DNA from 3 places in the Shewanella sp. ULN5 genome. Region 1 is predicted to be linked to each of the others. Evidence: predicted binding sites of a transcription regulator. Region 1 holds the regulator's gene; each other region holds the start of a gene.
What was found. The regulator sigma-54, encoded in region 1, starts transcription at its own class of promoters, with help from an activator protein. The targets are predictions, from matches to a motif close to GTTGGCACGNNNNTNGNNT.
Positions count from the first base shown of each region.

Region 1 (2,279 bases):
CGCGCAAATCATTAAGCCAGGATGAACGAATTCAAGAGCTGGAAAGTCTTTTAGAGGAATTTCATATCACCCATATTCGAGACAGTTTAGGCATGTCCCTTTCTGGTGGTGAAAGACGTCGAGTTGAAATTGCACGTGCATTGGCCGCAAATCCTAAGTTTATCTTACTCGATGAACCTTTTGCCGGTGTTGACCCCATTTCAGTTATTGATATTAAAAAAATTATTCAACAACTGAAAAGTCGTGGCCTTGGAGTGCTCATTACTGACCACAATGTTCGCGAAACCCTTGATGTTTGTGAGCGCGCTTATATTGTCAGCCAAGGCAATCTCATTGCCGAGGGAACACCTGATGAAATACTCAACAATCAACAAGTACGAGCAGTATACTTGGGCGAACAATTCAAGCTATAGTTAATGTAAGCACAACAGATAGATGCTTTGAAAATACCAACACTTCAGTAAGCTTTTATTGTGGTGTTTCACAATGTATTTAAACAACATTTGCGAAATACACTCGTGTGAAACGGTGTAGCAAACGGAAATCTTCTAGGGATCAGCAGTAATGAAAGCGTCACTCCAACTTAAAATGGGTCAACATCTGACTATGACCCCACAACTGCAACAGGCGATTCGTTTGCTGCAGTTATCGTCTTTGGAGTTACAGCAAGAAATTCAACAAGCATTAGACTCAAACCCTTTGCTTGAAATGGAAGATGAATTTGCAGAATTTAACAACAAAAATGACCAACAAAAAAACCAATCAGAAACTGATTTTAGTGAACTAGTCGCGCCAACAATAGAAAAAGACACCTCAAGCGTTGATACAGCAGAATCGATGACAAAAGAGCAAATGTCTGATGATTTGCCTATGGATACGACCTGGGATGAAGTGTACACCGCATCTCCGATGGCCAGTTCTGGATCGGGCAGCATGCCAAGCGATGACATGCCTTTTCAAGGTGAAACCTCAGAAGGTTTGTACGAACACCTTGAATGGCAGAAGAATCTCACTCCTTTTTCTGATACCGACCTAGCCATTGCCACCGCCATCATCGATGCCATTGACGACACAGGTTATTTAACCCAAAGCACCGAAGACATCTTAGAAGCAATGGGAGACGAATCGGTTGAGCTTGATGAAGTTGAAGCGGTACTGAAACGTATCCAACATTTTGATCCTATTGGCGTTGCCTCTCGCGATCTCCGTGAATGTTTGCTGATCCAGTTAATGCAATATGATCCCAATACACCTCACATTGATAACGCAAAAGTGCTTATCAAAGATTATTTAGATTTAATTGCAGGCAGAGACTTTCGCACATTGATGCGTAAAACCAAGTTAAAAGAAGATGAACTTCGTGAGGCTATTGAGTTAATTCAATCTTTGAATCCACGCCCTGGTTCGATGATCACCCCGCAGGATGATGAATATGTTATCCCCGATGTTTCGGTGATGAAAAAGAATGGTCGTTGGGTTGTTGAATTAAATCCTGACAATATGCCCAAAATTGGTATAAACCAGCAATATGCGGCGATGGCAAAAAGCAGTAAAAGTCAGTCTGACAGCCAATTTATTCGCGGTCACTTGCAAGAAGCTAAATGGTTTATTAAAAGTTTAGAAAGCCGCAACGACACCTTATTAAAAGTGTCCAATTGCATTGTCCAGTTCCAACAAGGTTTTTTTGAGTATGGTGAAGAAGCCATGAAACCTATGGTACTGAATGACATAGCTGAAGCGGTAGAGATGCATGAATCAACTATTTCGAGGGTCACAACTCAAAAATACATGCATACTCCGCGCGGATTATTCGAATTAAAATACTTTTTCTCTAGCCACGTCAGTACCGACGACGGCGGCGAGTGCTCATCAACAGCAATTAGAGCCTTTATAAAAAAACTGGTTGCTGCCGAAAACCAAAAGAAACCATTAAGCGACAGTAAAATGGCGGATCTTTTGGCTGAACAAGGGATTAATGTTGCACGTCGTACTATCGCGAAATACCGTGAGGCGATGATGATCCCCCCCTCAAACCAGCGTAAGAGTTTATAATCTACCTAGGCAATTGGAGGATAAATATGCAAATAAATTTAACAGGTCACCATGTTGAAATTACTGAATCATTACGCGAATATGTCACGATAAAATTTTCAAAGCTTGAACGACATTTCGATCAGATCCATAATGTGCATGTCGTGTTAAATGTCGAAAAACAACAGCAAAAGGCAGAAGCAAAAGTCAGCTTAAATGGCGCTGAAGTATTTGCAGCTGCTGATCAT
Region 1 covers NZ_JAPJEE010000012.1:79,506-81,784, reverse strand. Annotated here, with positions in the region: gene lptB (LPS export ABC transporter ATP-binding protein) at 1-413, shown strand, start outside; gene ORI98_RS12540 (RNA polymerase factor sigma-54) at 565-2,052, shown strand; gene hpf (ribosome hibernation promoting factor) at 2,079-2,279, shown strand, end outside.

Region 2 (2,279 bases), on a different contig from region 1:
ACTACAGGAATACGGATTGATGCACTACGGTTACGCGCTGAGTAAGCTAACATAACTGGTGCTTCAAAGTGTGGCACTAAACGCTTATATGAGTTAGTACTTGGGTTAGTAAATGCATTCAATGCACGAGCGTGCTTGATGATACCGCCGATATAATAAAGTGCGATGTCACTTAAACCAGCATACTTGTCGCCAGCAAATAAGTTCACACCATCTTTAGATAATGACTGGTGAACATGCATACCACTACCGTTGTCACCAACAATTGGCTTAGGCATAAAGGTTGCTGTTTTGCCATAAGCGTGCGCCATGTTGTGAACAACATACTTTAGAATTTGGATTTCATCCGCTTTCTTGGTCAATGTGTTGAAACGTGTAGCGATTTCGTTCTGACCTGCTGTAGCCACTTCATGGTGATGCGCTTCAACAACTTGACCCATTTCTTCAAGCACTAAACACATAGCGCTACGTAGATCTTGTGATGAATCAACTGGTGCGACTGGGAAGTAACCGCCTTTCACCATTGGGCGGTGACCCGTATTACCTTCTTCATAACTTTTTGCAGAGTTCCATGCAGCTTCTTTTGCGTCGATTTTCACGAAACAACCTGACATATCAGTACCAAAACGTACGTCGTCAAATAAGAAGAACTCTGGCTCAGGGCCAATAAGAACCGTATCAGCAATACCGGTAGACTTTAAATATTCTTCAGCTTTTTTAGCGATAGAACGTGGATCACGGTCATAACCCGTCATGGTACCTGGCTCTAAAATATCACAACGGATAAGCGCAGTTGTTTCTTCTGTGAAAGGATCAAGTACGAAAGTTGATGCATCAGGCATTAATACCATGTCTGATTCGTTAATGCCTTTCCAGCCAGCAATAGAAGAACCGTCAAACATTTTGCCGTCTTCAAAAAAATCCGCGTCAACTTGGTGAGTTGGAATAGATACGTGCTGCTCTTTACCTTTAGTATCGGTAAAACGTAAGTCAACAAACTTAACTTCTAATTCTTCAAGTTGCTTTAATACTGATTCAACTGACATTCTCAAGCCTCCGGTAGGGTCAAGGGTATTCCCTTCTTAATTTAATCTTACTGTTTACCAAGTACATTTTACTTAGTTAAACCAATGTAAAACAGTGATGTTCACATGATGTCACTTACTAAGCTATTTTTATGCCAAATATATAACCTATTGAATTATATCAATTTGATTTTTTTGCATAAAGAAATAACTATTAGGGCGCACCAAAAAGATCCTTCACCGCACCAATACAGTGCAACAGTTAAGGGCGACTGCACTGTAATTGAACATGTCGAGTATATAGAGACTCATTAGCAAAAAGTGCACTTAGATAACAATTTACCAAACCTAATTCAGAAAACAGTGTTCTTGATGTTTATCTGGCTTTGAGTAATCAAAATGACCATTTACCCCAGATAAGTCGAAATATATCTGTCCAAACGGGTGAAAATAACAGGTGTTCAAAAAAAATCCTATCTACTGAAGCCTTGCTGGAGTAGAATGGCACGCTTTTTTATGGTGGCTATAATTAATAGCGACTGTAAATAATCCCCTTTTTTTGTTTGATGGTATAGAGGTTTTATCCGTGCTAGAGAATTTACGTAACATCGCCATTATTGCACACGTTGACCATGGCAAAACAACCCTGGTAGACAAGTTGCTGGCGCAGTCAGGAACCCTTGCATCTCGAGGAGAAGCTACTGAGCGGGTGATGGATTCAAACGATCTTGAAAAAGAACGTGGGATCACCATTCTGGCAAAAAACACTGCCATCAAGTGGAACGACTACCGTATTAACATCGTAGACACACCAGGTCACGCCGATTTCGGTGGTGAAGTAGAACGTGTTCTGTCTATGGTTGACTCAGTTTTATTACTAGTAGATGCAGTTGATGGCCCAATGCCACAAACTCGCTTCGTCACTAAAAAAGCATTTGCTCAAGGCCTTAAGCCAATCGTTGTTATCAACAAGATTGACCGACCTGGTGCACGTCCTGATTGGGTTATCGACCAAGTTTTCGATTTATTCGACAACCTAGGTGCAACTGACGAACAGTTAGACTTCCCTATTGTTTATGCTTCAGCATTAAACGGTTTCGCAACCTTAGATCCTGATGTAACTAGCACTGACATGACGCCACTTTTCCAAACCATCGTTGAGAAAGTTTCTTTCCCAGACGCTGATTCGGAAGGTGCATTCCAAATGCAAATTTCTCAAATCGATTACAACTCATACGTGGGTGTTATCGGTAT
Region 2 covers NZ_JAPJEE010000006.1:208,669-210,947, reverse strand. Annotated here, with positions in the region: gene glnA (glutamate--ammonia ligase) at 1-1,046, opposite strand, end outside; gene typA (translational GTPase TypA) at 1,612-2,279, shown strand, end outside.
Region 2: glnA (glutamate--ammonia ligase) is a predicted target of sigma-54. The motif match lies at 1,167-1,185, and genes of this name have one in related genera.

Region 3 (2,279 bases), on a different contig from region 1:
TATTAACGCAAAATCAGCAGCATAGATATAACAAAACGTCAGGTTAAGCTTGAAATCTATTTAAACATCATCACACTACTCAGGGGATTGAGTAGTGTGAACTATTCATACTAAGGCGTGATGTTTGCTGTAAAGCACTTTAGGTTAGAAAAAATCGTCATCACCAATCGCTTTTCGCAATTGTGCTTGCTCAAGATAATCTTCTAGTCTGCGTTTCACTTGACGTTTGTGTTGTAAATTCTCATCGCTTTTACTGTTTCTAGGTGAAGTCATAGCTTCAATTTCAGTATCGTCAGGAACTCTTTCAGTAATATTAGCCATAATAAAACCCTCAAAACCAATGGTAAACCACAGAATTAAACCAATGAGCACTTTCTAACTAAAAAACAACGATTAGAAAAGCAAAATATATTGTCCGCAATGGGCAAATGTTTTGACCTTACCTGTTTGAGCTTAGCAGTTATTTTTGAGGGTGCTAAAAAATACGCCTCAAAGCGAAATGGCGAGTGAATGGCTTAGATGATGTTTAAACCCATTTATGTATATCAACATGGATGCATAACGATGACATAAAGGAGTTGAGTGAAGAGGATTCGTTCGTCAAAACCACAAAGCCTCTTTTTTAAATCATAATTGAAGCGGTTAAGTCTCAGTATTTGACTGTAAATAACAAACGCCACCCGAAGGTGGCGTTTAAGGTCAGATTGTCAGTGCGACCAGAGAATGCGAATAATGTTTCAGGTTAAAGATCGAAGCTGTATGAGTAACCTAATACCACTTTTACATCATCTTCATCTAAATCAGTATCAGAAGCCATAAAGGACACAGTACCTAGGTCGGTATCGGCACTTAATGACACATTATAATCAGAGTAGCTGTCGCCAAATAAGTCTTCTATAACATCGCCTTGTGAATAACCATAATGGATACCCAGACTTAACTTTTCAGTTAATGGAAAGCTGGCATTGGCCTGTAGATAGCCCCAATCCGTTTCGCTATCGGCACCCGATACGTCAGAATCTGCGTTGACAACATGTGAGTAACCCAGTTCTAACCACTTCCAACCGAGTAATAAAGTGACTTCACCAAAGTTGTAGTCACTATCTGAATCGGGGTAAGCATAATAAAGATAGCTGATATCGTAAGTGAAATCTTGAGCGAACTCACCACCATAACCCGCATAGAAATCCGCTTCGTAAGTTGCTGCATCACCAAAATCAACATTTGATGCCCATGTGCCTGCATAAAAACCAGACTCGTGTGCGTAATCAAGACCACCTTGAACCGCTACCGCATCGTCTGTTTGAGTGACACCGCGCCATAAGTAATTTGATGTGGCACCAATATTTGCTGAAACTTCAGCAAACGCTGTACTCGTTAATAATAACGTACTTGATAATGCGACGGCTTGAATTAGTGATTTGTTCATCTTTATCCCTCAAGGTTTTATTGTGCATTTTATGTCTTGTATGTCAGGGCAATACATAAAATGTTTGTTTGTCTGAGGTATGCAAAGCGAAGCTTGTGCCAGTTTTAAAAGTTAATATATATCAGACGCTTAATGTATAATCGGTTGGGTGACAATAGGTTTGTTGCTTTGTAATAGTGCGTCATTGCACTTTATGTGTGCAATTGATGGTGGTGTTCACTCAGGTCATGAGCGGATATGAACAATATCAAGGCATAAAAAAACCTCCATCAGGAGGCTTTTGAAAAATGCGTTTTACAGAATATTAGTTAACGCTATCTTTTAATGTCTTGCCTGCTTTGAACTTAGGTACAGTTGCAGCAGCAATTTGAATTTCTTTACCCGTTTGTGGGTTACGGCCAGTACGTGCAGCGCGTTGTGAGGTTTCAAATGAGCCAAAACCAACGATAGAAATTTTTTCGCCATTTTTCATTGCTTCAGTTACCGCGGCTTCAAATGATTTTAATGCACGGCCAGCTTCAGCTTTAGTTAAATCTGCGTTTTCAGCAATTTTTGCAATCAGTTCACTTTTGTTCATATTGGTATTCTCTGCTTTCCATAGAAATGTTTATTAAAAACGTGGTTAACATGCCATAAGCGTTGGCGGTTTAAAAGTATTTTGTCCGATATAAACCGAAAAAGAATACTAAATGCGCGCTAAACTACTCTTCCAACAGCTTATATAATATTTGTTTAACTAAATTGGGCTCAAATGGCTTGTCACAAAGGGCGTTGACCCCAGCGCTGGATACATTACTTAAATGGGTATCATTTGCTTCGGATGAGACCATTAAAATAGGAATATGCGACT
Region 3 covers NZ_JAPJEE010000010.1:48,347-50,625, reverse strand. Annotated here, with positions in the region: gene ORI98_RS11180 (general glycosylation pathway protein) at 1-47, shown strand, start outside; gene ORI98_RS11175 (PA3496 family putative envelope integrity protein) at 145-321, opposite strand; gene ORI98_RS11170 (TorF family putative porin) at 743-1,429, opposite strand; gene ORI98_RS11165 (HU family DNA-binding protein) at 1,734-2,006, opposite strand; gene ORI98_RS11160 (response regulator) at 2,131-2,279, opposite strand, start outside.
Region 3: ORI98_RS11170 (TorF family putative porin) is a predicted target of sigma-54. The motif match lies at 1,514-1,532, and genes of this name have one in related genera.